2 regions of the Streptomyces sp. NPDC020917 genome follow, and region 2 is predicted to be linked to the other one. Evidence: predicted binding sites of a transcription regulator. Region 2 holds the regulator's gene; the other holds the start of a gene.
What was found. The regulator HspR, encoded in region 2, represses chaperone genes until heat shock. The targets are predictions, from matches to a motif close to TTGAGNNNNNNNNNCTCAA.
Positions count from the first base shown of each region.

Region 1: lon (endopeptidase La) is a predicted target of HspR. The motif match lies at 10,940-10,958, and genes of this name have one in related genera.

Region 1 covers NZ_JBIRRR010000004.1:41,748-57,122, reverse strand. The annotation lists gene ACH4TG_RS10210 (styrene monooxygenase/indole monooxygenase family protein) at 1-757, opposite strand, end outside; gene ACH4TG_RS10205 (GTP-binding protein) at 828-1,436, opposite strand; gene ACH4TG_RS10200 (DUF742 domain-containing protein) at 1,417-1,809, opposite strand; gene ACH4TG_RS10195 (roadblock/LC7 domain-containing protein) at 1,809-2,333, opposite strand; gene ACH4TG_RS10190 (nitrate- and nitrite sensing domain-containing protein) at 2,345-5,596, opposite strand; gene ACH4TG_RS10185 (hypothetical protein) at 6,057-6,845, shown strand; gene ACH4TG_RS10180 (MarR family winged helix-turn-helix transcriptional regulator) at 6,877-7,344, opposite strand; gene ACH4TG_RS10175 (lysozyme) at 7,547-8,404, shown strand; gene lon (endopeptidase La) at 8,500-10,917, opposite strand; gene ACH4TG_RS10165 (GNAT family N-acetyltransferase) at 11,154-11,969, shown strand; gene ACH4TG_RS10160 (class I SAM-dependent methyltransferase) at 12,290-13,273, opposite strand; gene ACH4TG_RS10155 (spermidine synthase) at 13,423-14,160, shown strand; gene ACH4TG_RS10150 (response regulator transcription factor) at 14,289-15,002, shown strand; gene ACH4TG_RS10145 (ATP-binding protein) at 15,056-15,375, shown strand, end outside.
Region 2 covers NZ_JBIRRR010000023.1:79,815-95,189, forward strand. The annotation lists gene ACH4TG_RS34560 (cytochrome P450) at 177-1,430, shown strand; partial or broken gene ACH4TG_RS34565 (pyridoxamine 5'-phosphate oxidase family protein) at 1,517-1,923, shown strand; gene ACH4TG_RS34570 (FBP domain-containing protein) at 2,035-2,544, opposite strand; gene ACH4TG_RS34575 (phosphodiester glycosidase family protein) at 2,798-4,408, shown strand; gene ACH4TG_RS34580 (heat shock protein transcriptional repressor HspR) at 4,502-4,987, opposite strand; gene dnaJ (molecular chaperone DnaJ) at 4,992-6,182, opposite strand; gene grpE (nucleotide exchange factor GrpE) at 6,249-6,920, opposite strand; gene dnaK (molecular chaperone DnaK) at 6,917-8,791, opposite strand; gene ACH4TG_RS34600 (LCP family protein) at 9,001-9,870, opposite strand; gene ACH4TG_RS34605 ((Fe-S)-binding protein) at 10,193-12,463, shown strand; gene ACH4TG_RS34610 (Yip1 family protein) at 12,640-13,584, shown strand; gene ACH4TG_RS34615 (DUF2000 family protein) at 13,749-14,228, shown strand; gene dcd (dCTP deaminase) at 14,260-14,835, opposite strand; tRNA gene ACH4TG_RS34625 (tRNA-Gly) at 15,262-15,335, shown strand.

The sequences.
Region 1 (15,375 bases), on a different contig from region 2:
GGGTGAGCTTGAGTATCCGCGCCGGGTCCTTGACGCCCTCGAAGACGTCCAGCGGGCCGTCGGGCACGGCCTCCCAGAACAGGATGTCGCAGGGCCCGGTGGTGGTCAGCGCGGGGATCACCATCAACTCGCCCACGCCCGGCAGCAGATTGCAGCGCACGGCCGGCACGTCCGGGTGCTCTGGGCGCGGCCCGAGGCCGTTGACGTAGCTGACCGCCAGGGCGCGCTGCGGGGTGCCGTACGGCGACCGCGCCACGTCGCGGGGGAAGAGGGACACCACGTCGCCGCGCCCGGCGGCGACAAGCACCAGGTCGTACGCCTGGGAGAAGTAGTCGAGGTCGGACACCGACGCGCCGTGCACGACGACCTTCCCGCCGCGCTCGGCGAAGGTCTCCAGCCAGCCGGCCATCTTCACCCGCTGGTCGACGGACTGCGCCGTGTGCCGCAGCCGGCCCAGCCAGTCGATGGAGCGCGCGTACGGCGCCGCCCCGCCACCGGTGCCGCCGGGGCCGGGCGTCCCGACGGTGATGCCGAGGCCGTGGATGTCGGGGGCCTGCGCCTCCCAGAAGTTGAGCCCCAGGTCCCGCTCGTGCTGCAGCGCGGTCCCGAACATGCACTGGGTGGAGGTCACATGGCCGCCGCGTATCTCGTCCGACGTCCGGTTGCTCATGACGGTCACGTCGTACCCGTGGGCCTGGAGCCCCAAGGCGAGTTGGAGCCCGGCCTGGCCGGCTCCGACGATGAGGATCTTGCGCACGGCGGCTCGCTATCCGGAGGTACGTGAGGGCGGTGTGGAGTGGCCCCAACCTATCGCCCAACCACCGCCGCTACAGGGGTTGTTCACTCAACGCATGGGTCACGAGAGTGAGCATCGCCTCGATCACCGAGTGCCGCTTGCGGGCGTCGATGACCGTCACCGGGATGTGCGACGGCACCGCGAGCGCGTCCCGGACGTCGTCCGCCGAGTACTCCGCGGTGCCCTCGAACTGGTTGACCGCCACGGTGTAGGGCAGGCCGGTGCTCTCGAAGTAGTCCAGCGCGGGGAAGCAGTCGGCGAGCCGGCGGGTGTCGGCGAGCACGACCGCGCCGATCGCGCCGCGCACCAGGTCGTCCCACATGAACCAGAACCGCTGCTGGCCCGGCGTGCCGAACACGTAGAGGACCAGGTCGCTTTCGAGGGTGATGCGGCCGAAGTCCATGGCGACCGTGGTGGTCGTCTTGTCGGGGGTGGCTCCCAGGTCGTCCAGCGCCTCGCTGGCCTGCGTCATGACCGCCTCGGTGGTCAGCGGCGTGATCTCCGACACGGCGCCCACGAACGTGGTCTTGCCCACGCCGAAGCCGCCCGCGACGACGATCTTGGTGGAGACCGGCGCGGTCTCGCGCACGGTCTGCCACTCCTGCAGGCCCTCCTGCCGGTCAAAGCCTGCGAAGTCCACTGAGCACCCTTTCGAGCAGCGCGCGGTCAGGGCTCCCGGACCCGTGCCCGGTGCCGTACACGCGGATTCTCCCCTGGTCGGCCAGATCGCTGATCAGGACCCGGACGACACCGAGCGGCATCCGCAGCAGGGCGGAGATCTCGGCCACCGACCGCATCCTGCGGCACAGTTCGACGATCGCGCTCAGCTCCGGCATGACCCGCTCGGCCCAACCGCCCCTGGTCAGGGCAGGTGGTCGGTCCGAAGCGTCGATGGTAGCCACGAACGTCTCGACCAGCAGCACGTGCCCGTACCTGGTGCGGCCGCCGGTGAGCGCGTAGGGGCGGACCCGGGAGGTCCTGCGGTCGGCTCCGCGGTGGGGAAGAGCGGCCATCAGCGGCCACTCTCCATGGCCTGGCTCAGTTCACTGCGCAGCGCCGGAGTGAGCACATGGCCGGCCCGGCCCACGAACATCGCCATGTGGTAGGCCACGATGCTCATGTCGCAGTCGGCGGTGGCGTGCACGCCGAGCAGCGAGCCGTCGCTCACCGACATCACCAGGAGCATCCCCTCGTCCATGGCGACCGTGGTCTGCCGGACCCGGCCGCCGTCCATCAGCCGGGCGGCGCCGTCGGTCAGCGAGGCCAGGCCGGAGACGACGGCGGCCAGGTCCATCCGCGCCTCGGACGGCCGTGCGGCGGGCTCCCCCGCCGTGACGGGTCCCGGCTGCGAACTCAGCAGCAGCAGGCCGTCGGAGGAGACCACGGCGACCGAACGGACGCCCTGCACCTCGTCGATGAAGTTCTGCAGGAGCCACTGCAGGTTGCGGGCCTCCCGGCTGAGCCCGGTGGACCGCGGGTTCGGCTCGGGCGCCGGGGCCTGACCCGGGCGCGGGTCGAGTCCGGTGCCGATGTGCATGCGGACCGCGTTCAACGGGTCGCCTCCTCGGTTGCTGCTGGGCTTGCTACCACTTGACCCGGCTCCCCCGGGACTTGTGACGGACCGGACGCCGGTCCGGTCGTTCCGCCTGTCTCGCGCTCGGCGTCCCGGCGCCCGGCCTGCAGCCCCTGCTGCAGACCGCCCAGCCGCTGCCGCAGCCGGTCGGCGTCCACCGGCCCCCGCGCCACGCCTCCCACCGCCCTCTCGCCGCCACCTTCACCCGTCCCGCCCGACGTGCGGGTCCGCGGCACCCGTTGGGGCAGCCCCTTGGCCGTCACCCGCCCCCGAGCGGCGGGCCCGGCCGGGGCGGCCTGGGCATGCCCGGCCTCCGGCGCCACATCCTGCGTGCTGCCGGGAGCCGGAGCGGGACGCGCGGCACGCGCCACGTCCCGCGGACCGCCGGAAGCGTTCACGGCATCCTGCGCGCCTCCGCGGTCCTGCGCAACGTTGCGCGCTTCCTCGGACCCCGACGCCGGGCTCTGCGCGGCCGTTTGAGGCCGGGTCAGGTCGCGGACGGGAAGTGATCCCAACTCCGGTCCCTGCGTGCCCTCTTGGGGCCCTGAGGCGCCTTGACGGCCGCTTGGCCCCGATACCCGTCCCTGCGCGTCTTCGTGCACCTGTGAGGCGTCCGGGGCCCCCGCCGGGCGTCCCCTGCGGGACGGCAGCGGTGCGCGTCCATCCGCCGGGGCCGCGGCGGTTGCCGACTCCGCGGGTGCGGCGGTTGCCGGGTTCGCGGCCGAGCGGCGGGTGGGCAGGGGCGGCAGTCCGGCCGTGGATGCGGGCCGTGCGTCGGCACTCGGCGCGGGCGTTCCCGGTTCCGCCCCGGACCCGGCCCTCGCGTCGGCCGCAGGTGCAGATGCGGAGGGACGTCCGGGGCCGGCGAACGGCGCGGTCTCGGCGGACAGGCCGGGGCCACCGCCCGGTCCGGGCTGCGCGGCGGTGCCGAACGCGCCGCCCGCGCCCGGCCCGGCGAGCGGGCCGAAGTCACCGGTCGCCGCGGGATCGGAGAGCGGGCCGAAGTCGCCAGGTGCCGCCGGATCGGCGAGCAACTCGAAGTCGCCAGGTGCCGCGGATTCCGCGAGCAGGCCGAAGTCACCCGGCGCCGCGGGATCGGCGAGCCCGTCGAGGTCACCGGGTGCGGCGGCCCCGGCGGGCGCGCCGAACCCGACTCCCAGGCCCGGCTCGGAGAGCAGCCCGTACTCGTCGGACACCGCGGGGTGCGCGGGGCGGGCGCGCTCCGGGGCGGTGTCCGGGGTGCGCGGGGCGGGGATGCCCGGCAGCGGGAGGCCGGTCTCCGCGGAGGGCGCTGCGAAGGGGGCCGGCGTCACCGGGGTCACCGGCGGCGCCTGCGGGTCGAGTGAGGGCAGCAGCAACTGCGGCAGGACGACCACCGCGGCGGTCCCGCCCTGCGCGTGCGGCCGCAACTGCACGCGCACGCCGTGCCGGTGGGCCAGCCGCGCGACGACGTACAGGCCCATCCCGGAGGCCGCGCCGGGCGCCGCCGGGTCGGGATCGGCGAGCATCTCGTTGAGGTCGTCGAGGCGGCCGGCCGGGACCCCGATGCCGGTGTCCGACACCGAGAGCATCACCTCGCCGGTCTCCATCAGCCAGCCGGACAGCAGGATCTCGGCGGCCGGGTCGGAGAACGCCGTCGCGTTGTCGAGGAGTTCGGCGATCAGGTGGCTGACGTCGTCGGCCGCCCGCCCGGCCACCCCGGCGTCCGGGACGCTGTCGATCCGCACCCGCTCGTAGCGCTCGATCTCGGACACCGCGGCGCGGGCCACGTCGACCAGCGCGACCGGCCGCGCCGTCGCGCCGTGCGCGTGCTCGGTGCCGGTGAGGACCAGCAGGTTCTCGCTGTTGCGGCGCATCCGGGTGGCCAGGTGGTCCAGCTTGAACAGGCCCTCCAGCCGGTCCGGGTCCTGCTCCTGGTCCTCCATGCCCTCGATGAGGGTGAGTTGCCGCTCGACGAGGCCGAGGGTGCGCAGCGACAGGTTGACGAAGGTGATCTGCGCGGCGTTCTGCGCCGTCGCGGCGGTGAGCCGCCCGGCGAGTTCCTCGCGGCTGCGCAGCAGGTCCTCCTGGGTGCGCAGCAGGCCCTCGCGTTCGGCGGCGAGCGCGGTGCCGGCGTCGGCCGCCGCGGTCCGCGCGGCGGTGAGCTCCTGGGAGCGGGCGCGCAGCGCCTGCGCCTCGTGGGTCAGGGCGTTGACCCGGCGGGCGACGGCGGCGAACTCGTCGTTGCCGAGCACCTCCGCGCCCTCGCCGCTCTCCGCGTCGGAGCGCGACCAGCGGTGCAGCGCGGCCAGCGGCCGGGTGACGCTGCGGAAGAGGTTGACCAGCACGCCGACGAGCAGCAGCAGGCACAACAGGGCGAGCGCGATGCGCAGTTCGAGCACGGTGACCTGGTGCCCGCGGTGGCCCGCGGCGGAGTGCGCCTCGTCGGTGGCCGCGGACGCCTCGACGCTGCGCATCAGGCTCAGCCGCGCGGACAGCGCCGAGTTGACGCCCGGAGCGCCCAGCGCCCGTCCCGCGGGGGTCAGTTCGGTGCCGGCGAGCAGCACGGTCAGGTCGTGCTCCGCACGGTCGGCGTCGGGCCCGGTGACCGTCTGGTCGTAGCGGGCGCGCAGCGCGGCGGACGCGGTGGCGCGGAACTCGGCGACGGCGGCCCGCTCCTGGATCCTGGCGGCCTGGGCGGCGGTCACCAGCGTGCGCTGCGGGCCGCCCGCGGTGAGCGCGGAGACCAGCAGCGCGCGCTCGACGGAGGCCGCGTCCGCGGCCCGGCCCAGCGGCGCGGTGACCGGTCCGGTGACCTGTGCCAGCGCGTCGATCAGCGGCTGGTAGGCGGTGACGACGGCCTGGGCGCCGCCGTGGCCGGTCAGCGCCGTGCTGCGGACCGCGGGCAGCCCGGCGAGCGCGGTGCGCACGGCGGCGGGGGCGCCCGGGGTGACCTCGCCGGCCTGGCGGTCGGCGCGCTCGCGGTCGGCGGCGGCCAGGCCGGGGCCGTGCGCGGCGGGCCGGCCCGCCGCGGCGAACACCGCGAGGGTGTCCCGCTCGTCGGCGAGGGTCTGGGCGAGGACGGTGGCGCGGGTGGCGAGCCCGGCCGCATCGACGCGCCGGCGCGCGTCGGAGAGGTCACCCACGGCGAGGGCGATCCCGGGGGTCGCCGCCGCCAGCACGGTGGCGGCACACAGCAGCAGCGCGGCGAGCATGCGCGGTCTGGTCCGCTCGGTCTTCCTGCTCACTGCCTGCGCGGACGGCCTCGTACCTCCACCGGCCACTCCGCCAGCTCGGTCGTCAGCCCTGGGCCTGGCCCGCTGCTCGCGGCGCGGGTGACGTCGTTCACGCAATGTGGGTGCTCGCAATCACGTATCGCCCGGTCCCGGGGTTGCCGGTTGTCCCCCGGGAATATGCAGAAGTCCTTCCGACCCTTGCAGTCTTGACGGGAGGGGGGCCAGGCGTCCCTCCTGCGGACACTCGAACGAGTGAATCGCACTGGCAAGTTGACCGACAAGTCCGGTACGGAACGCCTGCTTCCGGGCAAGGTTGCCGTTGCTGGCGTCCCGCGCCGAGCTTTGGCAGGATGCCCGGCCGCATCCCGCCGCCGCGCGGTCCGGACCAATCCCCGTCAGACGCCGGCCCGGCACCCCCGGCGGCTGCGGCCCTGCTCAGCCCGGGTCGCGCCGGGTCCTGCACACTGGCCCCATGCGCATCGAGACGGCCAGCGAGCCCGGCACCAGGGACGTACCCAACGAGGACTTCGTGTCGGTGGCCCTTCCGGCGTCCGGCGCGGGCGGTGCACTGGTGCTGCTGGACGGCGTCACGCCGCCGCCGGACAACGGCGGTTGCGTCCACTCGGTGCCCTGGTTCACCGCCAGGCTCGGCGGGGCACTGCTCGAACTGTCCGTTTCACGGAGGGACATGACGCTTGCGGCCTGTCTGTCGGCGGCCATCTCCCGCACCGCTGACGCCCATCGCGAAACATGTGATCTTTCTCACCCACTCACCCCTCAGGCCACAGTGGTCACAGTGCGCTGGGACGACGCCTGGGTCGAGCACCTGGTGCTGTCCGACTCCGCGCTGCTGCTGGAGGCGCCCGACGGCACGCTGACGCCGGTCCTGGACGACCGGATCGAGCGGCTGCGGGCGGCCGGCGTGCGGGTCGCGCCGCTGCGCAACCTCGAAGGCGGCTTCTTCACCGCCGCGGCCGACCCGGCGGTGACCGCCCGCGCGGTCACCGGACGCACCCCGCGCGCGTCGGTGCGGGCCATGGCGGCGCTCACCGACGGCGCGGCGCGCGCCGTGGAGCGGTTCGGCGCGGACGACTGGCAGGGCACCTTCACGCTGCTGCGCAAGGCCGGCCCCGAGGCGCTGATCGCCCGCGTCCGGTCACTGGAGGACGCCGACCCCGCGGGCGACGAGTTCCCCCGCGGCAAGCCGTACGACGACGCGACGGCGGTGCTCGTCGAGCTGGAGCGCCAGGGCCAGAGCTGAACCCGGGGACGCGGCGCGGCGCCGGGCCGCCTCAGGGCTGGCTGTCGCCGAGCTGGAGGTCGTTGAGCCGGTGCAGCAGCCGCGCCAGTTCGGCGATCTCGGTGCGGTCCCAGGAGGCGAGTTGCTGGAGGTAGCGCTCGCGGCGGGCGGTGCGCACCCGGGAGAACCGCTCGCGGCCCTCGTCGGTGAGCCGCACCAGGAACGCCCGGCCGTCCGCCGGGTCGGGCTCGCGGGCGACCAGGCCGAGGTCCTCCAGCGCGCGCAACTGGCGGCTCATCGTGGCCTTGCCGACCCCGAAGTACGCCGCGAGGTCGGTGGCCCGCTCGGGCTCGGCCTCGGCGAGCCGGACCAGCAGCCCGTACGCGGACGACTCCAGCTCGGGATGGACGGCCCGCGCCAGTTCACCCGAGGCCGCGCGCGCCCGGCGCAGCAGCACGGTGATCTCCCGCTCCAGCGCGTCGGTGGTGCTGTCCCGCGCGGTGCCGGTCGCTTCGCTCACAGTGTTCCCGCTTTCAATGCAAGAAAGTTTTTTTCAGCCAGGGCGGTTCTCGCAGCACGTCAAGTATTTCGCAGGCGTAGACCAAAGGCGTTTTCAGGGGCTCTTTCCCGTCACTCCGGGCCACCCGTACCTTCGGACCTGTCATGGCCATTCCAAGGTCATGCCGAGTCACCCCCAGCGCCACCCCCACCCTGGAGGCAGCATGTCCCACGGAGGTCTCTCCGTCGTACACCGCACAGGCTCGGCCCGGACCAGAGTCGCACTGCTGGCCGGTCTCTTCATCGCCCTGCTCGCCCTGGTGATGGGCGCGCCCGGCACGGCGCACGCCGCCGGCAAGGGCCACGTGAGCCACCCCGAACTGGACTGGATGGGCTCCACCGTGCGGGCCCACGAGGGCTCCAGCTCGGCCGGGAACGTCGTCACCCCGATGGTGACGCAGACGGCCGGCATGGACGTCTCCGGCTACCAGGGCAACGTCGCGTGGTCGACGGCCTGGAGTAACGGCGCGCGGTTCGCCTACGTCAAGGCCACCGAGAGCACCACGTACACGAACCCGTACTTCGCGCAGCAGTACAACGGTTCGTACAACGTCGGCATGATCCGCGGCTCATACCACTTCGCGACCCCGGACACCTCAGGCGGCGCCACGCAGGCGGACTACTTCATCGCCCATGGCGGCGGCTGGTCGGCGGACGGCAAGACGCTGCCGGGCGCGCTCGACATCGAGTACAACCCCTACGGCGCGACCTGCTACGGCCTGAGCCAGGCGAGCATGGTCAGCTGGATCCACGCGTTCGCCAACGAGTACCACGCCAAGGAAGGCGTGTACCCGGTGATCTACTCGACCTACGACTGGTGGTCGACCTGCACCGGCAACAACAGCGGCTTCGCGACGACCAGCCCGTTCTGGATCGCCAAGTACGCGAGCAGCGCGGGGACCCTCCCGGCGGGTTACACGTACTACACGTTCTGGCAGCACGCGGACTCCGGCACCTTCCCCGGTGACCAGGACTACTTCAACGGGGACACGACCCGGCTGAAGGCCCTCGCCCTCGGCTGACGAAGTCCACCCACCCCACCGGGTGAACGCCACAGGGCGGGCCCTGACAGATGCAGGGCCCGCCCTGAGCGGTGCCGCTCACCGCGTGGTGGGCGTCAGGCGGCCAGCGGGACGGAGGGGGCCTCCGCCTCGGCGGGTTCGAGCGCCAGCTTGAGGACGTGGCGGACGTCGCTGACCGCGTGGACCTCGAGCACCTCGAGGACCTCGGCCGGGACGTCGTCCAGGTCCGGCTCGTTCCGCTTCGGGATCACCACCGTGGTGATCCCGGCCCGGTGCGCCGCCAGCAGCTTCTGCTTGACCCCGCCGATCGGCAGCACCCGGCCGGTCAGGGACACCTCGCCCGTCATCGCCACGTCGGTGCGGACCCGCCGCCCGGACAGCAGCGACGCCAGCGCCGTCGTCATGGTGACGCCCGCGCTCGGCCCGTCCTTCGGGACCGCCCCGGCGGGCACGTGCAGGTGCACGCCGCGGTCCTTCAGGTCGCCGACCGGCAGCTCCAGTTCGGCGCCGTGCGAGCGCAGGAAGGACAGCGCGATCCGCGCCGACTCCTTCATCACGTCGCCCAGTTGGCCGGTGAGCTGCAGGCCCGCGCCGCCGGTCTCCGGGTCGGCCAGCGACGCCTCGATGTAGAGCACGTCGCCGCCCGCGCCGGTGACCGCCAGGCCGGTGGCCACACCGGGCACCGCGGTCCGCCGCTCGTCCGGGTCCTGAGCGGACTCCGGGACGTGGTGCGGCCGGCCGATCAGGCCCCGCAGGTCGTCCGTGCCGACGCTGAACGGCAGCTCCTGGTCGCCCAGTTCGTGCCGTGCCGCGATCTTGCGCAGGATGCGGGCGATGGTCCGCTCCAGGGTGCGCACGCCGGCCTCCCGGGTGTACTCCCCGGCGAGCCTGCGCAGCGCGTCCTCGGACAGCGCGACCTCGTCCGTGCCCAGGCCGGCCCGCTCCAGCTGGCGCGGGAGCAGGTGGTCGCGGGCGATGACGACCTTCTCGTCCTCGGTGTAGCCGTCCAGCCTGACGAGCTCCATCCGGTCGAGCAGCGGCTCGGGGATGGCCTCCAGGACGTTGGCGGTGGCCAGGAACACCACGTCCGACAGGTCGAGTTCGACCTCCAGGTAGTGGTCGCGGAAGGTGTGGTTCTGCGCCGGGTCGAGGACCTCCAGCAGGGCGGCCGCCGGGTCGCCCCGGTAGTCCGAGCCGACCTTGTCGATCTCGTCGAGCAGCACCACCGGGTTCATCGACCCGGCCTCCTTGATGGCCCGGACGATCCGGCCGGGCAGCGCGCCCACGTACGTCCTGCGGTGGCCGCGGATCTCCGCCTCGTCGCGGACGCCGCCGAGCGCCACGCGGACGAACTTCCGGCCCATCGCGCGGGCCACGGACTCGCCCAGCGAGGTCTTGCCGACGCCGGGCGGGCCGACCAGGGCCAGCACCGCGCCGCCGCGCCGTCCGCCGACCACGCCGAGGCCGCGGTCGGCCCGGCGCTTGCGCACCGCCAGGTACTCGGTGATGCGCTCCTTGACGTCCTCCAGGCCGGCGTGGTCGGCGTCGAGCACCGCCCGCGCGCCGGACACGTCGTAGGTGTCCTGGGTCGTGGTGTTCCACGGCAGCTCCAGGACGGTGTCGAGCCAGGTGCGGATCCAGCTGCCCTCGGGCGAGGCGTCGGAGGACCGCTCCAGCTTCTCGACCTCCTTCAGCGCCGCCTCCCGGACGTTCTCCGGCAGGTCGGCGGCCTCGACGCGGGCGCGGTAGTCGTCGCTCTCGTTGTCCGGGTCGCCGTTCAGCTCGGCCAGTTCCTTGCGCACGGCCTCCAGCTGCTGCCGCAGCAGGAACTCCCGCTGCTGCTTCTCCATGCCTTCCTGGACGTCCTTGCGGATGGACTCCGCGACGTCCTGCTCGGCGAGGTGGTCGCGCAGCCACTGGGTGGCCAGCCGCAGGCGGGCCACCGGGTCGGCGGTCTCCAGCAGCTCGATGCGCTGCTCGGCGGTCAGGTACGGCGAGTATCCGGAGTTGTCGGCCAGCTGGCTCACGTCCTCGATCTGCTGGACGCGGTCCACGACCTGCCAGGCGCCGCGCTTGCGCAGCCAGCTGGTGGCCAGGGCCTTGTACTCCTTCATCAGCTCGGCGACGGTGCCGGGCGACTCGGCGGGCTCGGGCTCCTCGACCGAGGTGCCCTCGACCCACAGGGCCGCGCCGGGGCCGGTGGTGCCGGCGCCGATGCGGACGCGGGCGCGACCGCGGATGACCGCTCCGGGGTCGCCGTCGGACAGCCGGCCGACCTGCTCGACGGTGCCGAGCGTGCCGACCGCGGCGTACTTCCCGTCCACCCGCGGGACCAGGAGTACGCGGGGCTTCCCCGAATCGCTCCCGCGGTGGGCGGCCTGGGCCGCCTCCACCGCCGCGCGCACCTCGCCGTCGGTCAGGTCGAGGGGCACGACCATGCCCGGCAGGACGACTTCGTCGTCCAGGGGCAGGACGGGGAGCGTGAGAGTGGGGGTGCCGGGCTCAGAGGCCATGATCTCTCCCTAAGCAAGCAAATTGAGTACACCCGACTCAACCCATGCCCCCCGTCCGGTGTTCCCACCCCCTGTTCGCCCACAGCGATCGCCCCCTCGCGGCCCGCGCACGGCCCGCGTTTCCCGGCGGCCGGGGCGCCCGGGGCGCCGGGATAACCCCTTGCGGGGCCCCGTAGCGTGGGCCGGGTGACGCACGCGGGCCGACGGCCCGGCAGCCGAGGAACCGGGGGGACGCCATGACCGACACCGCAGCGCTGCTTGCGGCCTATGACGCACAACTGCGGGGAGCACCCGCCGTACTCCCGGCGGGCGTGGTCTGCGAGCAGGACGGGCCGCTGACCCGGATGGTGGGGCAGGTCCGCGGCTTCGTGCAGGCGCCCGCCGACCTCGGCCTGGAGGGCGCCGCGCTCGACGCCCTCATCGCCCGCCAGCGCGACTACTTCGCGGCCCGCGGCGAAGGCGTGGAGTGGAAGGTCCGCGGCCACGACCGCCCCGCCGCCCTCCCCGAGCGGCTGCACGCGGCCGGCTTCCGCCCCGAGGACCGGGAGACCGTGCTGATCGGCCGCGCCGACCGGCTGACCGGTGGGCCCGATCAGCACGCTCTCCCGCCCGGCATCACGATCCGCCGCACCTCGACCGACGCCGACTACACGGCGATCGCCGCGCTGCTGACCGACGTCTGGGACATGGACATGGCCTTCCTCGGCGAGGACCTGCGCAGCCGGGTGGCCACCGCGCCGGAGGACGTCGTGGTGTTCCTGGCCGAGGCGGAGGGCGTGCCGGTCTCGGCCGCCTGGATCGTGTTCCGGCCCGGCACCGACTTCGCCGGGCTGTGGGGCGGCTCCACCCTCGCCGCCTGGCGCGGGCGCGGCGTCTACCGCGCCCTGGTCGCCGCCCGGGCCCGCCTGGCCGCCGCCCGCGCGGTGCCGTACGTCCAGGTCGACGCCTCCGACGACAGCGCGCCCATCCTGCGCCGCCTCGGCTTCGAAGCGGTGACGACCACGACTCCCTACGTATGGACCCCGCCTGTTCCCCCGGGCACCCCCGCTTGACGGATCACCCCCCGCCCGATCCCTCGGGCACCCCGTCCTGACGGCCGATCCCCCCTCCAGCCGTTCGACGGCAACGCCCCCCAGCAGGGCAGGCGGTGCCCCGTAGGGGCGCGGGGTCCCCCAGTGCTGCGCCTGGGAGGTGCCCCCAGCGCGACCAGCCCCGCACCGGCCGTCCGACGGCAACGCCCCCTTGCGGGGCAGGAACGCGCCCCTGATGGTGGCCCCGCACCGTCAGGTGAACCCAAGCAAGGCCGCAGGCCAAAGGGTTGCCCCGCACCGCAAGGTGAACCCAGGCCGGGACGCAGTCCGGAGCGGAGGGGCTACCGGGTGGCGCGCAGAAAGGCCGAGGTGGCGACCCGGCCGATCAGCTCGAAGCGGCTGCCGCCGGCGCCCAAGTGGCGGTCGGCCGCCTCCTGGACGCCCAGCCAGCTCTCGTCGCCGTAGTCGTCGAGCACGACCACGCCGCCCGGCGCGGCGATCTCCTCGGCCCACTCCAGGTCGGCGGCGACGCCCTCCGCGGAGTGGTCGCCGTCGATCACGATGACGCCGTAGCGCCGGTCGGAGACCGCGGCGCGCACGTCCTCGTCGCCGGACAGGCCCTGCTGCACCCGGGCCTCCTCGCCGGCCCGGCCGCCGAGCGCCAGGTTGGCGCGGACCACGTCCATGCGCACCGGGGTGCCGGTCGGGTCGCCGCCCATCGTCGCACCGGGCTGCAACTGGCTGCCGGCCAGCGGGTCGACGATGGTCAGCCGCGGCTCCATGCCCGCGCGGTGCAGCATCCGCATCAACGTGGCGGCGAACAGCCCGTGCAGGGTGCCGATCTCCAGCACCTCGTTGTTGGGCGGGTCGAGCAGCGGGACGGTGGCGAGCTTGCCGCAGACGTTCTCGGTCGTCCCGGCCAGCCGGCCGACCGCCAGCGCCTCCAGGGCCACCACGTTGCGGAACGCCATGGTGACGTTGCGCCGGGCGAAGGCGGCGTCCTTGCCGGAGACCTCGGCGACCTGGGCCACCAGCGTGTCGATCTCGGCGGGCGTCGGGACGCGGTGGCCGCTGCGGCCGGTCCGCTCGAAGAGCAGTCCGACCGCGTACTGCCGTCCGCGCAGGTCCGCCACCTCGCGGCGCAGCGCCTCGAGTTCACCGCGCAGCGCCTCGCGGTCGCGCCTGGCGGAGTCCCGCTCGGCGCGGGCCGCCGAGTCGACGTCGCGCCGCAGCCGGGACACCGGCTTCTGGACGCGCGCGTCGACCAGGTCGGCGGCCGGGCGCAGGATGCGCCGGGCCAGGGGGTTCTTGAGAAGGGAGGACATGCCGCGGAACCTACGCCCGCCGCCACCATCCCTGAACGAGCTCCAGATGCCGGAATCGTGAACTCCTCGGGGGCATCGGATGGACATCCTGTGCACAGGCGGGCCCGCCTCCGCCGCGGACACCCCAAGGGGTCGGCAAAGATGGTCCCATGGCGCACCACGACCCCGCCGCGGCCCACACCGCGGATCCCGCCCCGGCACAGTTCCCCTCCGACGACGGCCCGGTGGTGCTGGACCGCCGCGACGGGCCCCACGGGGAGGTGGTGCTGCGGCGACACGCCGAACGCTACGAGATCATCGCCAACGGATGCTTCCTGATGGACACCTCCGACGGCCGCTCGGAGCGGCTGCTGATCGACGCGGCCCTGGACGCGCTGGACGCTCCCGGCGGTCCGCGCACCGGTCTGCGCCTGCTGATCGGCGGGCTCGGCGTCGGATTCTCGCTGGCCAGGGCGGCGGCGGAGCCGCGCTGGGGCGAGATCGCCGTGGTGGAACGGGAGGGCGCGGTGATCGACTGGCACCGCTCGGGACCGCTTGACGCGTACTCCGCACACGCGCTGGACGACCCCCGGGTACGGGTCGTCGAGGCCGATCTGGTGGGCTATGTACGGGACGCGGAGACCCGTTTTGACGCCCTCTGTCTGGACATCGACAACGGTCCCGACTGGACAGTAACCGAGAACAACGGCACTCTCTACAGTCCCAGCGGCCTTGTCGCATGCCGGGAGCGGCTCGAACCGGCCGGCGTGCTCGCCGTCTGGTCCGCGCAGCCCTCGGCCGGCTTCGAGGCAGCGCTGCGGGAAGCGGGGTTCACCGACGTGCGCACGCTTCAGGTGCCCGTCGCCCGCGGTGTGCCGGACGTGGTGCACATAGGCGTCAAGGCGTGAAGGCGTCATAGTCAACGCTTCGACCCGCCCCGTACGCTGCCCAGGGATCTCCCAGGTGGGCCGCGCTCGCTGATCCGTCCCGGGTCACCGGTGGGATCCGACAACTGAGACGACCTTGTGGGGCGGAAGTGGACAGCACGCAGACGGCCGGCGCTCAGCGCCGAGTGCTGGTCGTGGAGGACGACCAGACGATAACGCAGGCGATCGCCGCCAGGCTCCAGGCAGAGGGATTCCAGGTGAGGACCGCCGGCGACGGCCCCTCCGCGGTGGACACCGCCCACGCCTGGCAGCCCGACCTGCTGGTCCTCGACGTGATGCTGCCGGGGTACGACGGGCTGGAGGTCTGCCGCCGGGTGCAGGCGGACCGGCCGGTGCCGGTGCTCATGCTCACCGCCCGCGACGACGAGACCGACATGCTGGTCGGCCTGGGCGTCGGCGCCGACGACTACATGACCAAGCCGTTCTCCATGCGGGAGTTGGCGGCCCGGGTGCACGTGCTGCTGCGCCGGGTGGAGCGGGCGGCGGTCGCCGCGTCCAGCTCGCGCGGCGCCAGCATCCAGCTCGGCGACCTGGAGATCGACCACGCCCAGCGGCGGGTGCGGGTGCGCGGCTCCGACGTCCACCTGACGCCGACCGAGTTCGAGCTGCTGGTGTGCCTGGCCCAGCAGCCCCGCGCGGTGCTCTCCCGCGAGCAGCTGCTGGCCGAGGTGTGGGACTGGGCCGACGCGTCCGGCACCCGGACCGTCGACAGCCACGTCAAGGCGCTGCGGCGCAAGATCGGCGCCGAGCGGATCCGCACCGTGCACGGCGTCGGCTACGCACTGGAGAGCCCCGCGCCGTGATCGCCGCGGGGAGCGAGGCGCCGGCGGGCCGCGGCGCCCGGTCGGGACGCTGGCTGCGCCGGCAGCGGCGGCGGCTGTGGGCCGCGCTGCGCCCCTGGGACCCGTTCCGCTCGATCAAGGCCGCGCTGCAGGGCCTGGTGCTGCTGTCCGTGGGGATCACCACGCTGCTGGTGGTCGTCGCCATCCACTCGGCGACCGAGATCCGCGTGATCACCATCTTCTCGATCATCGCCTGCCTGCTGATCACCCAGATCATGGCCACCGGGCTGACCGCGCCGCTGCGCGAGATGACCGCGGTCGCGCGCGCCATGGTGGCCGGCGACTACAGCCGCCGGGTGACCCGGGTGCGCCGGGACGAGGTCGGCGAGCTGGC
Region 2 (15,375 bases):
CTGCCTACAGCAACATGAAGCAAGTTGAGTCTACTCCACTCAAGGCAGAGTGGGCGCCAGAAGACGCGCACGACCGGGGGACTTTTCCGGCCGCCCGGTGCAAGAATGCGGACGCCTGTCCCGCCGGGGCGGCCGCGGTGGCGCGGACGAGCCCGCGGACGGCGTGAGGAGTCCCCATGGACACGGCGCACCCGATGGACCCGAGCGGCGCCGCCGTCCAGGCCGAGGCCGCGCAGCTGCGGGAGACCGCGGCCGCCTGCCCGGTGCTGCTGCCCGGGGGCGTGCCCGGGACGGTGATCTCCCGCCACCGCGAGCTGCGCGACTTCCTGGCCGACCCCAAGGTCGCCAAGAACGCCCGGCACTTCGCCGCCTACCAGCGCGGCGAGATACCCGCCCAGTGGCAGCTCAACGCGTTCGCGCTGGTCAACGGCATGACGACGGCGGACGGCGACGACCACCGGCGGCTGCGGGGCCTGGCCTCCAAGGCGTTCACCCCGCGCCGGGTGGCCGCCCTGCGCCCGTGGATCGAGCGGCTCACCGGCGACCTGCTGGCGGCCCTGCCGGAGCGGCGGGACGCCGACGGCGTGGTCGACCTCCGCCGCTGGTTCGCCTATCCGCTGCCGATGGGCGTGATCTGCGAGCTGCTGGGCGTCGACCCCGCCTATCGCGACCGGCTGCACGGCCTGACCCACCGCCTGGTGAGCACGTCCAGCACCGCGGCCGACGCGATGGCCGCCCAGGCCGGCATCCACGAGGTGCTCGCCCGGGTGGTGGCCGACCGCAGGGCCGCCCCCGGCGAGGACCTGACCAGCGCGCTGATCGCCGCCCGCGGCGAGAGTGCGGCCGAGGGCCGGGACGGGGAGAGCGGTGCGGACACCGCGGAACGCCTCAGCGACGAGGAGCTGACCGGCACCCTGCTGCTGATGATCGTCGCCGGCCACGAGACCACCCTGAACCTGATCACCAACGCGGTACGGGCGCTGTGCGGGCACCCCGAGCAGCTGGCCCTGGTGCTGGCCGGCGAGGTCGGGTGGGACGCGGTCGTCGAGGAGACGCTGCGCTGGGACAGCCCGGTCGCCAACTTCCCGTTCCGCTACCCGACGACGGACCTGGTGGTCGACGGGGTGACCGTGCCGCGCGGCACCCCGGTGCTCGCCGGGTACGCGGCCGCCGGGCGGGACCCGCGCGAGTACGGCCCGGACGCCCTCCGGTTCGACGTCACCAGGACCGGCACCCGGCACCTCGCCTTCGGCCACGGCGCGCACTACTGCCTCGGCGCGCCGCTGGCCCGCCTGGAGGCGGCGATCGCGCTGCGCGACCTGTACGCCGCGCACCCAGGGCTGCGGCTGGCCGTGCCCGGCGCGTCGCTGCCGCCGCTGCCGGGCTTCATCGGCAACAGCGTGGCCGCGCTGCCGGTCCACCTCGGCTGAACGGCGCGGACGGCGGGGCACGGCGAGCGCGCGGCAGGGCGCCGGGGCGCGGCAGGGCGCGGCACCCGCTGGGCTACCGTCGTGCCATGGCACGACGTGACCCGCGCTCCCCCGAACCCGGCTACCTCGCCTTCTGGCGGGAGTACCACCTGTGCACCCTGACCACCCACCGGCCCGACGGCACAGCCCGCACGTCGTGCCGGTCGGCGTCACGTACGACCCGGAGGCCGGCCTCGCGCGGGTCATCACGCGCGGCGGCAGCGCGAAGGCCGCCCATGTGCGGGCGGCCGGGCCGGCCGGGGCGCGGGTCGCGGTCTGCCAGGTGGAGCGCGGCACCTGGGCCACGCTGGAGGGGATCGCCACGGTCTGCGACGACCCCGAGCGGGTGGCGGACGCGGTCCGCCGGTACGCCGAGCGCTACGGCCGCACGCCCACGCCCAACCCCGAGCGCGTCGTCATCGAGATCGCGCTGACCCGGGCGATGGGCAACGCCGGCACCTCCGGGCCCGGGAGGGCCGGATCGGAGGGGTCCGGAACGCCGGCGACCGCTTCGGAACCGGGAGTCGCGGCCGCCGACGCCGCCCGCCAGTAGCGCGTGGAAGAACTACGCGGCGGTCTGGAGGACCTTGCCGAGGAAGGCGTCCAGGTTGCGCCGGGTGCGCGCGATCTGCTCCTCCAGGGTGAGCGTCTCCTCCAGGCGCTTGGCGAGCGCGCTGGACTTCTTGCCCCGGACGTAGAGCGAGCAGGCCAGGTCGGCGCACATGTACAGGGCGACGGTGTTGCCCTGCCGCCCGGACGGGCCGGCCAGCGGCGCGGCCAGCAGGTCCACGCCGCCCCCGGAGTGCCCGGTCAGGCATAGCCCGCACAGGCTGCTGCGCATCAGGTTCCGGCGCGCCCCGGGCGCCGCGCGCAGCGTCAGCCCCACCGGCTCGCCGCCGTCGACCGGGCTGACCAGGTAGCCGCGGTCCGGCGCGCCCGGGTCCCGCCAGCCCAGGAAGTCCAGGTCCCCCCAGGGCAGGTCACCCAGGTCCTTCGGCAGGTTGAGCCGCTTGGCCTCGCCCTTGGAGCAGTTGACGAACGAGCCGCGGATGTCGGCTTCGGTGAGGGGGTCCATACCCGCGAAGCTAACAGCGGCCTGTGGCGGATGTCGTCCGCTTTTCCGCGCGCCCGGCCGCGCCCTCCCCCGCGCCGTTCCGCGCCCTCCCGTGCCCTCCCGTGCCCGGGCGGGCCGCCCCGTTCCCCCAGTGTTCGCCGAACCCTCAACCGGGCAGCGTCACTTCTTCTCGTGCGGCGGCTGTGATCGGCGGTGGCCGGCCCCGCCACCACGCGGCTCGGCAGCCAGGCGATTCGCACGCACGGGAGGAACCATGAAGAGCAGCAAGGGACGCTCCGGGGTGCGCGGCGCGCTCGCCGCGTTCGTCGTCCTGTCCGCCGTCACGCCCCTCGGGCTCGGTGCGGAGCAGGCGCAGGCGGCCGCGCCGGCGGCCGATCGGGCGGCCGGCGGCCAGGTGACCGCGCAGTGGACGACGCGTGACGTCGCCCCCGGGGTCCAGGTGCGCACCGGCACCCTGCGCAACGCCTCCGCCGCGCCGTCCTGGACGGTGACCGTGAAGGTGCCGTCGACCAGCCGGCTGACCGGCGCAGCGGTCGACGTCGCCGTGGGCAGCCCGGCCTGGGCGCAGCAGACCGCCGCGCAGCTGCGGGACGCCGGCTACCAGCCGCGGGTCGAGACCGTCGAGTGGCCCGGTTACTCCGACACCCCGCACGGCGTCATGGGCCTGCGGGTGCGGATCGGTGCGTTCGGCACGCAGGCCGCCGCGCAGACCACCGCCGCGGCGGTCAAGGCAGCCGGCTTCCACACCGCCGTCGAGTGGACCGGCTACGACGCCGAGCAGCCCGCCGACCTGGAGAACGTCCACGTCGCGGTCATCGATCCGCACACCTTCACCGGCACCGTCAGCGGCACCCACGACGGCAACGTGGCGCAGCGCGAGACCACCTCGTCGGTCGCCGCGAAGCTCGGCTCCCTCGTCGGCGTCAACGCCGGCTTCTTCGTGACCTCCGACGCCGACGGCGTGCAGGGCACCCAGTCCGGGATCGCCGCCTACGACGGGCAACTGGAGTCGATGGCGGCCGGCGCGCGGGCCGCGCTGGTCCTCGGCGACGGCGGCCGGCACGTCCGGGTCGCCGACCTGACGACCACGGTCACCGCCCGTGCGGGTGCGGCCCGTTACGCGGTGCAGGGCATCAACCGGGTGCCGGGCACCGTGCGGGACTGCGGACGCCCCGGCGCCGTGCCCAGCGCCCTGCCCTGGCAGGACGTCACCTGCCACGAGACCGACGACCTGGTGCTGTTCACCCCGGCCTTCGGCCACGCGCTGCCGGCGGGAGCGGGCGTGCAGGCCGTGCTGGACGCCCAGGGCCGCGTGGTGTCCACCGGGGCGCGCGGCGGGACCGTGCCCGCGGGCGGCACGGTGCTCCAGGGGATCGGCACCGCGGCGGACTGGCTGACCGCCCACGCCGTCACCGGCAAGCGCGTCGCCGTCGACCAGGTCGTGCGCGACGCCGACGGCGGGCGGGTGCCGCTCGGGCCGCACGACAGCATCGTCAGCGCGGCTCCGACGCTGGTGGAGAACGGCCGGATCGCCATCGACGCGGCCAGCGAGGGCACCGTCGACCCGCAGGACCTGTCGTTCGGCTACGCCTGGGCGAACCAGCGCCAGCCGCGCACCATGGCCGGCGTCGACGCCCGCGGCCGGCTGCTGCTGGTCACCGTGGACGGCCGGCTGAGCGGCGGCAGCGAGGGCTTCACGATCGCCGAGGCCGCCTCCTTCATGCGCTCGCTCGGCGCGGTGCAGGCGCTCAACCTCGACGGCGGCGGCTCCACCGCCATGGCCGTCGACGGGGTGCTGGTCAACCACACCTCGGACGCCACCGGTGAGCGCCCGGTGGGCGACACCGTCCAGGTCCTGCCGTAATCACCGTCCAGGTCCTGCAATACAGCGGGACGGCCCGCCACCCTGTCCGGGTGGCGGGCCGTCCGCCGTGTGCCGTGCGGTGCGCGCGGCGTGTCAGCCGTCGCGCTTGGGCCGCCAGACCACGAGCGCGCTGGTGTGCTGGACGTCCTGGTACGGGACCAGGTCGCGGCGGTACGAGGCGTGCACCGCCGCCTCGCGCTGCTGGATGACGGCGGCTGCGCCCTCGACGGCGGCGGTCAGTTCGGCGACCCGGGACTGCAGGGCCGCGACCTGGTTCTCCAGCTCGATGATCCGCTTGATGCCGGCGAGGTTGATGCCCTGGTCCTGCGACAGCCGCTGCACCTCGCGCAGCTGCTCGATGTCGCGGGCCGAGTAGCGGCGCCCGCGCCCGGCCGTGCGGTCCGGGGAGACCAGGCCGAGGCGGTCGTACTGCCGCAGGGTCTGCGGGTGCAGCCCGGACAGCTCGGCCGCCACCGAGATCACGTAGACCGGGGACTCCTCGGTCAGCTGGTAGGGGTTGCGGGACCCGGAACGCGCACCGCGTCCGGGCCCGCCGCCGATGCCGCCGTCCATGCTCATACCGTCACGCTCCCTTTGCGGCCTTGAACAGTTCGGCGCGCGGGTCGACTCCCGCGGTCGCCTCCCGGTACGACTCCAGGGCGTCGAGCGCCTTTCCCTCGGTCCGGTCCGGCACCGCCACCTCGATGGTGACCAGCAGGTCGCCCCGCGAACCGTCCTTGCGCACCGCGCCCTTGCCGCGGGCCCGGAGCGTCCGGCCGTTGGGAGTGCCGGCCGGCAGCTTCAGGGTGACCGGGGGCCCGCCGAGGGTGGGCACCTTGATCTCGCCGCCCAGGGCGGCCTCCACGAAGCTGACCGGGACGTTCACCGTCAGGTTGGCGTCCTTGCGGCCGAACACCGGGTGCCGGCCCACGTGGACGACCACGTACAGGTCGCCGGCCGGGCCTCCGCGCTCGCCCGGGGCGCCCTTGCCGCGCAGCCGGATCCGCTGCCCGTCGGTGACACCGGCGGGGATGCGGACCTGCATGGTGCGCGAGCTCTTGGCCCGCCCGCTGCCGTGGCAGACCTCGCAGGGGTTCTCCGCGATCAGGCCGCGGCCCTTGCAGTCCACGCAGGGGTCGGTGAGCGAGAAGCCGCCGCCACCGCCGCGCGAGACCTGCCCGGTGCCGACGCAGGTCGGGCACACCCGGGGGGTGCCGTTCTTGTCGCCGGTGCCCGAGCACGCCTTGCACGCGGCCGAACTGGACATCCGCAGCGGGACCGTGGCCCCGTCGACCGCCTCGGTGAAGCTGAGCGTCACCTCGGACTCGATGTCCTGGCCGCGGCGCGGCTGCACGCGGGTGCCGGTGCCGCGGTTGAACAGCCCGCCGAACACGTCGCCGAGGCCGCCGCCGAAGCCGCCGCCCTGGCCCGTGGTGGTGGTGCCGCCGCCCTGGGCGCCGCCGAAGAGGTCGCCCAGGTCGAAGTTGAAGCCGCCGGTGCCGCCCGCGCCCGGCCCCGGGCGGAAGCCGCCGTTGCCGAACAGGGCGCGGCCCTCGTCGTACTCCTTGCGCCGCTTGGCGTCCGAGAGCACGTCGTTGGCCTCGGAGATCTCCTTGAAGCGCTCCTCGGCCTTGGCGTCGCCCTTGTTGGCGTCCGGGTGGAACTCGCGCGCGAGCTTGCGGTACGCCTTCTTGATCTCGGCGTCGGTGGCGTCCTTCGGGACGCCGAGGACCTTGTACAGGTCCTTCTCCAACAGGTCCCTACTGATGCTCATCCGCGACGTCCCTCCTCTCCGTCACCGCTGCCGGGCCGGGGCTGTGCCAGCCCCGGCCCATGTGCGTCAGCCCTGGTCCGGGCCACCGTTGTCCTCGTCCGACGCCTGGTCGTCCGCGTCCTCCTTCGCCTGGCTGCCGGGCTGCGGCTCGGCGACCGCGACCCGCGCCGGACGCAGGTTGCGCTCACCGATGCGGTACCCGGGCTGAAGGATCTGCACGCATGTGGTCTGCGTGACATCCGGCGAGTAACTGTGCATCAGGGCCTCGTGCACCAGCGGGTCGAAGGGCTCGCCCTCCTTGCCGAACTGCTGCAGCCCCAGCTTCGCCGCGACCGTCTCCAGCGACTCCGCCACCGACTTGAACCCGCCGACGAGCTCGCCGTGCTCACGCGCCCGGCCGATGTCGTCCAGGACCGGGAGCAGCTCGGTGAGGAGGTTGGCGATCGCGATCTCCTTGACGGCGACGCGGTCGCGCTCCACCCGGCGACGGTAGTTCTGGTACTCGGCCTGGAGGCGCTGCAGGTCCGCGGTGCGCTCGTTGAGCGCGGTCCGCACCTGGTCCAGCTGCGCCCTGACGGCCGTCAGCTCCTTGGCCGCTCCGGTCTGCCCGGCGCCGCCCTTGGCATCGGTGCCCGCCTCGCCGGCGGGACCGGTGTCCTTGACGCCTTCGCCGTCCGGCTGCCCGGTGGCCTCAGAGGGGACCTCGGGCTCCTCGAAGCCCTTCGGCTCCTCCGTCACGCGGCACCATCCCTCTTGCCGTTCTCGTCGTCCACGATCTCGGCGTCGACGACGTCGTCGTCGGCGGCCGGCTGCTCGGCACCGGGGGCGCCGGCGCTCGCGGTGGCGGCGCCGCCGTCGGCCTGGGCGTTGGCGTACAGCGCCTGGCCCAGCTTCTGGCTGGTGGCCGCGACCTTCTCGGTGGCCTCGCGGATGGCGGCGGTGTTGCCGTCGTCCGTGGACTCGTTCTTCAGCTTCTCCTTGAGCTCCGCGATCGCCGACTCGACCTCGCTCTTCACGTCCTCCGGGAGCTTGTCCTGGTTGTCCGCGATGAACTTCTCGGTCTGGTAGACGAGCTGCTCGCCCTGGTTGCGGGTCTCGGCGGACTCGCGGCGGCGGTGGTCCTCCTCCGCGTACTGCTCGGCCTCCTGGCGCATGCGGTCGACCTCGTCCTTGGGCAGCGAGGAGCCGCCCGTGACGGTCATCTTCTGCTCCTTGCCCGTGCCCAGGTCCTTGGCGGTCACGTGCATGATGCCGTTGGCGTCGATGTCGAAGGCGACCTCGATCTGGGGCATCCCGCGGGGGGCCGGCGGCAGACCGGTCAGCTCGAACATGCCGAGCTTCTTGTTGTACGCCGCGATCTCACGCTCGCCCTGGTAGACCTGGATCTGCACCGACGGCTGGTTGTCCTCGGCCGTGGTGAAGATCTCCGAGCGCTTGGTCGGGATCGTGGTGTTGCGCTCGATCAGCTTGGTCATGATGCCGCCCTTGGTCTCGATACCGAGGGACAGCGGGGTGACGTCGAGCAGCAGGACGTCCTTGACCTCGCCCTTGAGCACACCGGCCTGCAGGGACGCGCCGATGGCGACGACCTCGTCCGGGTTGACGCCCTTGTTGGCCTCCTTGCCGCCGGTCAGCTCGCGGACGAGCTCCGCGACGGCGGGCATGCGGGTGGAGCCGCCGACCAGGACCACGTGGTCGATCTCGGACAGCTGGATGCCGGCGTCCTTGATGACGTTGTGGAACGGGGTCTTGCAGCGCTCCAGCAGGTCCGTGGTCAGCTGCTGGAACTGGGCGCGGGTGAGGCGCTCGTCCAGGTGCAGCGGGCCCTCGGCGGAGGCGGTGATGTAGGGCAGGTTGATCGAGGTCTCGGTGGACGAGGACAGCTCGATCTTCGCCTTCTCGGCGGCCTCGCGCAGACGCTGCAGGGCCATCTTGTCCTTGCCCAGGTCCACGCCGTGGCCGGACTGGAACTGCTTCACCAGGTAGTCGACGACGCGCTGGTCCCAGTCGTCACCACCGAGGTGGTTGTCGCCGTTGGTGGCCTTGACCTCCACCACGCCGTCGCCGATCTCCAGCAGGGACACGTCGAAGGTGCCGCCGCCGAGGTCGAAGACGAGGATCGTCTGGTCGTCCTTGTCCAGGCCGTAGGCCAGCGCGGCCGCGGTCGGCTCGTTGACGATGCGCAGCACGTTCAGACCGGCGATCTCGCCGGCCTCCTTGGTGGCCTGCCGCTCGGAGTCGTTGAAGTACGCGGGGACGGTGATCACCGCGTCGGTGACCTTCTCGCCCAGGTACGACTCGGCGTCCCGCTTCAGCTTCTGCAGGATGAACGCGGAGATCTGCTGCGGGTTGAAGTCCTTGCCGTCGAGGTTGATCTTCCAGTCGGTGCCCATGTGGCGCTTGACCGACCGGATGGTCCTGTCGACGTTGGTGACGGCCTGGCGCTTGGCGACCTCGCCGACCAGCACCTCACCGTTCTTCGCGAAGGCGACGACGGACGGCGTGGTCCTGGCGCCCTCTGCGTTGGTGATGACGGTGGGCTCGCCGCCTTCCAGAACGCTGACGACGGAGTTAGTCGTGCCCAGGTCGATGCCGACCGCACGTGCCATGGTTAATCCTCCAGCTGACTTGAGTGGAACTGGCTCAAGAGTGCCTCATGGGAGATTCGCTGTCAACAGAGGTGAGTCGAGTCGACTCAACTTTGCCGCGTGATGGCTGCGCACCTTGCCTTCCGGCACCCGCGCAGGCCCCGAGCGTGAGAGCGCCTGAGCCCTCATGAGCCTCCTCCCCACCCAACGAAGGGGACGTTCCGGATGTTTCAGGACGCGCGGTCCGACTTCCGCGGCTGCCGATCCGCGCCGCCCCCCGGCCGGACCGTGCCGCCCACCGGCCGGTCCTCGCGCACCTGGGCGAACAGCCGGCCCGCCTCCGGCTCCTGCACCACACCCCGCCCGCCGACCGGCAGCGAGCACACCACCAGGCCGTGCTCCGGCAGGCCGCGCAGGCTGCCGGCCAGCTCGTACAGCGCGGGCAGCGAGCTGAGGCCGGGGTCCGCGGTGATCGAGGAGGTGGCGCCGTTGAGGAAGCCGTACAGCTTCGCCGGGTGGACGAGCGTCCCCGCCCCGCCGCGCGCCTCCGCGGCCAGCGCCCTCAGCAGTTCCGCGCTGCGGTCGGCGGCCGGCCCGCCGGCCGCCGAGGAGATCCGCGCGAAGCCGTCCACGTCCACCACCAGGTGGTGGTCCACCCGGATGCCGCTCAGCCGCTCGAAGGCGCGGATCGTGCAGGCGGCGCCCCCGCCGCGGAAGGCCGCCGCGATGGTCTCGTCCGCCGCGCCGGGCGCCGGGCGTGCGCCGCCGTGCGGCGCGCAGTCCGGGACGCTCACCCGCAGGTCGCGGGGCACCCCGATGGCCGTGGCGCGGTGCCGGTCGGCCGACAGGTGCAGGAGGAGGGCGGAGTCGCCCCGCACGTCGGCGCCGCCGCCCCCGTCCGCCCCCATCACCAGGATGTTGCGGGCCTGCGGCACCAGGGACCGCGGGCGCTCGGCCGCATACCGGTTGAGCACCTGTTCGGCGGCACGGTCCGTCCTGATGTTGCCGCTGAACTTGCGGTACGCGGCCCAGCCCAGCCCGGCCGCGACGACCAGCACGAGCCCGGCGCCGATCGCCACCCAGCGCAGCACCGCGCGCATCCTCCGGTCACCTCCCGCGACGCTCGCGGACCGTTGTCCGCTGCCTCCATGTTTGTCACGATGAGAGCACCTTCAATCGCGTGCCGGCGGCGCAGCCTCCGGCCCGGCGCACGCCGGGGCGGGCGGCCGGTGCCGCGCGCGACACAGATCACCAGCAGTGCGGCTTTATGGGGCCGGGAATCCCGGGTAACCTCAGCCGAGACCGGAGTAAGTTACCGCTTAGTACGCTTCGCACAGCGTTCGGCTCGGCGGCCGGCCCAGCATCCCGGTCAGCCCCGTCCGATCCCGTCCGTCCCCGTCGCGCAGGCCCGAGGAGCCCTCCATGCAACTCGCCGCGATCATCGTGTCGCTGGTCCTCACCGCGGTCGGCGTCGCGCTCATCAGCCTCGCCGTCCGGCAGATCTACCGGAACGTCCGGATCGGCCAGCCGGTGCCCGAGGGCACCCGCACGAACGACCCGCGCGAGCGCACCCTGACGCTGGCCCGCGAGTTCGCCCTGCACACCCGGATGAACAAGTGGGGCATCGTCGGCGTCGCCCACTGGTTCGTGGCGGTCGGCTTCTTCACCCTGGTGCTGACGATCGTCAACGCCTACGGCCAGCTGTTCAAGGCGGACTGGATCCTGCCGGTCATCGGGACGTGGCTGCCGTACGAGGTCTACATCGAGTTCATCGGCGCGTTCACCACGCTCGGCATCCTCACCCTGATCGTGATCCGGCTGCTCAACCTGCCCTCCCGGGCCGGCCGCAAGTCCCGGTTCGCCGGCTCCACGTCCTGGCAGGCGTACTTCGTCGAGTACGTGGTCCTGGTCATCGGCATCGCGATCATGATGCTGCGCGGCCTGGAGGGCGCGCTGCACGGCGTCGACCACTACGAGGCCGGCTACTTCGTCACGTACCCGCTCGTCGCCGCCTTCCGGGGCCTGAGCACCGGCACCCTGCAGAACGTCGTGTACCTCACCGCGATGATCAAGCTCAGCGTCACCATGATCTGGGCGATCGTGCTCGGCCTGAACACCACGATGAGCGTCGCCTGGCACCGCTTCCTGGCGTTCCCCAACATCTGGTTCAAGCGCAACGCCACCGGCGAGGTCGCGCTCGGCGCCCTCCAGCCGATGACCAGCGCCGGCGTCCCCATCGACTTCGAGGACCCGGGAGAGGACGACCAGTTCGGCGTCTCCCAGGTCGAGCACTTCTCCTGGAAGGGCATCCTCGACTTCTCCACCTGCACCGAGTGCGGCCGCTGCCAGTCGCAGTGCCCGGCCTGGAACACCGGCAAGCCGCTCTCCCCCAAGCTGCTGATCATGTCGCTGCGCGACCACGCGCACGCCAAGGCCCCCTACCTGCTGGCCGGCGGCGGCAAGGACGCCGAGGGCGAGGAGAAGGGCACCGAGGAGCAACTCGCCGCCGTGCCGGCCGCCGCGCTCGCCGAGGCCGAGCGCCCGCTGATCGGCACCGCCGAGGAGAACGGCGTCATCGACCCGGACGTCCTGTGGTCCTGCACCACCTGCGGCGCCTGCGTCGAGCAGTGCCCGGTGGACATCGAGCACGTCGACCACATCGTCGACATGCGCCGCTACCAGGTGATGATCGAGAGCGCGTTCCCGTCCGAGGCCGGGACGATGCTGAAGAACCTGGAGAAGAAGGGCAACCCGTGGGGGCTGCCCAAGAAGCAGCGGCTCGCCTGGGTCAAGGAAGTCGACTTCGAGGTGCCGGTCGTCGGCGAGGACATCGAGGACCTCACCGAGGTGGAGTACCTGTACTGGGTCGGCTGCGCGGGCTCCCTGGAGGACCGCGCCAAGAAGACCACCAAGGCGTTCGCCGAGCTGCTGCACATCGCGGGCGTGAAGTTCGCGATCATGGGCGGCGAGGAGAACTGCACCGGCGACTCCGCCCGCCGCCTGGGCAACGAGTTCCTGTTCCAGCAGCTCGGCCAGGAGAACGTGGGCATGCTGAACATGGCGTTCGGCGAGGAGCTGGACGACGACGGCAAGGTCGACCCGGCGAACCGGAAGCCCAAGGCGTCGAAGAAGATCGTGGCGACCTGCCCGCACTGCTTCAACACCATCGCCAACGAGTACCCGCAGCTCGGCGGCGAGTACGAGGTCGTCCACCACACCCAGCTGCTCCAGCACCTGGTGGACGACGGCCGGCTGGTCCCGGTCACCCCGGTCGAGGGCCTGATCACCTACCACGACCCCTGCTACCTGGGCCGCCACAACAAGGTCTACACGCCGCCGCGCGAGATCATCGCCAAGGTGCCGGGCCTGCGGAACGAGGAGATGCACCGCCACAAGGAGCGCGGCTTCTGCTGCGGCGCCGGCGGCGCCCGGATGTGGATGGAGGAGCGGATCGGCAAGCGCATCAACAACGAGCGCGTCGACGAGGCCCTGTCCCTCAACCCGGACATCGTCTCCACCGCCTGCCCGTTCTGCCTCGTGATGCTCTCCGACTCCGTCAACGGCAAGAAGAACGAGGGCACCGCGAAGGAGAGCCTGCAGGTCGTCGACGTGGCCCAGCTGCTGCTGGACTCCGTGAAGACGCCCGGAGGCGGCAGCGCGGTCGCGGAGGAGGAGCACGCGGGAACCGCGTGACGGCGGCCGGCCGACGGCACGCTCCCAGGAGGGGCGGCACCCCCGCGGGGAGACCCGCGCGGGGTGCCGCCCCTCCCTTTTGGCCCCCGGGGCACACGTGTCACAGGTTGGCAGCAAAGGCGCCGGGGCCCGCGGGCACCCGTACAGGGGCCGGAATCAGCGGGTACGTTCGAAGCGTGGCTGGATTCTCGAACCGACAGGGCAGGCGCGGCGGGCACCCGGGCGGGCGCCCGCAGGGTCAGGGGCGAGGCGCGCCGCAACCCGGGCAGCAGCAGGGCTACCCCGGGCAGCCCGGGTCCTACGGCCCCGGCCCCTCAGGCGGCCGACCGGCCCCCCACCACGACGACTCCCCCGGCCACACCCGGGCGTTCACCCTGGGCGAGCCGACGCCGCTGGCCGGCGCGGGGGCGTACGGCGACGGGCCGTACGGCGGGCAGGGGTACGACGGCCAGGGGTACGGCGACGGCCAGGCTTACGGCGGACAGGGCGGGTACGACCCGTACCAGCCCGCCCAGGGCCAGGACGGCTGGGACAACGTGGGCACGTACCGGGCCGGCCAGTCGGCCGCTCCCCCCGTCGGGCCGCGGCTGCACTGGAAGCAGCTGCTGCGCGGCATCGTGCTGCACCCCGGCCGGACCTTCTGGCAGATGCGCGACCACACCGTGTGGGGCAGCGCCCTGACGGTGACCTTCCTCTACGGGCTGGTCGCCGTGTTCGGCTTCGACGCCGCCCGCAGCGACATCCTCAGCGCCACGCTCTCCACCAGCATCCCGTGGGTGCTGACGACCGGCGTCGCCGTGGTGCTGTGCGGCATCACCCTCGGCGCGGTCACCAACACGCTGGCCCGCCAGCTGGGCGGCGACGGCGCGTGGGCGCCGACCATCGGCCTGGCGATGCTGATCACCACGCTCACGGACACCCCGCGCCTGCTGTTCGCGCTGTTCCTCGGCGGCGGCAACGGGTTCGTCCAACTCCTGGGCTGGGTCACCTGGTTCGCGTGCGGCGCGCTGATGACGTCGATGGTGTCGAAGTCCCACGACCTGCCGTGGCACCGGGCACTCGGGGCGTCGTCGCTCCAACTGGTCGCGCTGCTCATGCTGTTCAAGCTGCCGCTGATCTGAGGGGGCCGCGGGAGGGCCCGGGAGCGGGTTCCGGGCCGCCCGGAGCGGGTTCCGGGCGGCCCGGAGCCTGTGCCGCGCGGTCAGGGCGGTCAGGGCGGTCAGGGCGGTCAGGGCGGTCAGGAACGTACAAGACGGGGGTACGGGGCTCCGGCGAGATTCGTGGCATGACCACCGAGCACACCGCACCCAGCGAGCAGACCGCCCCCGGCGACACCGCCGCAGCCGCCGCCCCCGTCCGCTTCGACACCAAGATCGCCGTCCTGCTGCGGGACGACCTCGCGCCCTGGCAGAAGCTGAACGCGACCGCGTTCCTGGTCAGCGGCCTGGGCACGGCGCTGCCCGAGGTGATCGGGGAACCGTACGAGGACGCCGACGGCACGGCGTACCTGGCGATGTTCCGGCAGCCGGTGCTCGTCTTCGAGGGCAGCAAGGAAGTGCTGAACGCCGCGCTGGACCGGACGCTGTCCCGGGCCCTGCCGCGGGCGCTGTTCACCGCGGACCTGTTCGCCACCGGCCACGACGAGGCCAACCGCGCCGCCGTGCGGGCCGTCCCGCGGGCGGGCCTCGACCTGGTGGGCCTGGCGGTCCACGGGCCGCGGAACGCCGTCGACAAGGTGCTCAAGGGCGCGCGGATGCACCCCTGAGCGGTCGGCCGCGGAACGCAGGCCCGGGCGATCAGACCTGGGTGCGGTGGAAGTTGAGGTACGAGCGGGACGGCGTGGGGCCGCGCTGCCCCTGGTAGCGCGAGCCGTACTGCTGCGAGCCGTACGGGAACTCCGCGGGCGAGCTGAGCCGGAACAGGCACAGCTGGCCGATCTTCATGCCGGGCCACAACTTGATCGGGAGCGTGGCCACGTTGGACAGCTCCAGCGTGACGTGCCCGGAGAAGCCCGGGTCGATGAACCCGGCCGTGGAGTGGGTGAGCAGCCCGAGCCGGCCGAGGCTGGACTTGCCCTCCAGGCGCGAGGCGATGTCGTCGGGCAGCGTGATGACCTCGTACGTCGAGGCGAGCACGAACTCCCCCGGGTGCAGGATGAACGCGTCGTCGCCGTCGGGCTCCACGAGCCGCGTCAGGTCCGGCTGTTCGACGGCGGGGTCGATGTGCGGGTAGCGGTGGTTCTCGAAGACCCGGAACAGCCGGTCCAGGCGCACGTCGATGCTCGACGGCTGCACCATCGCAGGTTCGAACGGGTCGACGCGCACGCGCCCGTTGTCGATTTCGGTCCGGATGTCCTTGTCTGAGAGAAGCACGCCCCCGAGACTAACGCCCCGGGCCACGGCCGGCGGCCCGGGGCACTCCGGCTCGGCCTCCGGCCTACTTGCCCTCGGCCTGCGCGACCGGCACGGCATGCCGCAGCCGGGCGCACTTGGGACACCTCAACAGGCGCCCGGGCCCCAGCCGATCAGCCCCCAGGTGCTGCATCGGAAACGAAGCCGTGCTGAACACGTGCCCCTCGGCACAACGAACAACGGTGCGATCCATGAAGTCCCTTCCCCAACTCCGCGTGGCCGACAAACCCACACATTAGGGGATGCTCCGACGCTCGTCCGGGACCACCACACCGCCCCCTCAACCTACCCCCACAGCCCCGCGCTCCGCCCCCACTTCCCTCACTCCCCGACCCTCCGCGATGCGGTACAGTGTCCCTGGAGCAGGGCCCCCGGGCCCCGTTTTCTGCGGATGTAGTTTAATGGTAGAACATGAGCTTCCCAAGCTCAGAGCGCGGGTTCGATTCCCGTCATCCGCTCCAAAGAAAAGCCCCAGGTCATGGACTTGGGGCTTTGTTGTTG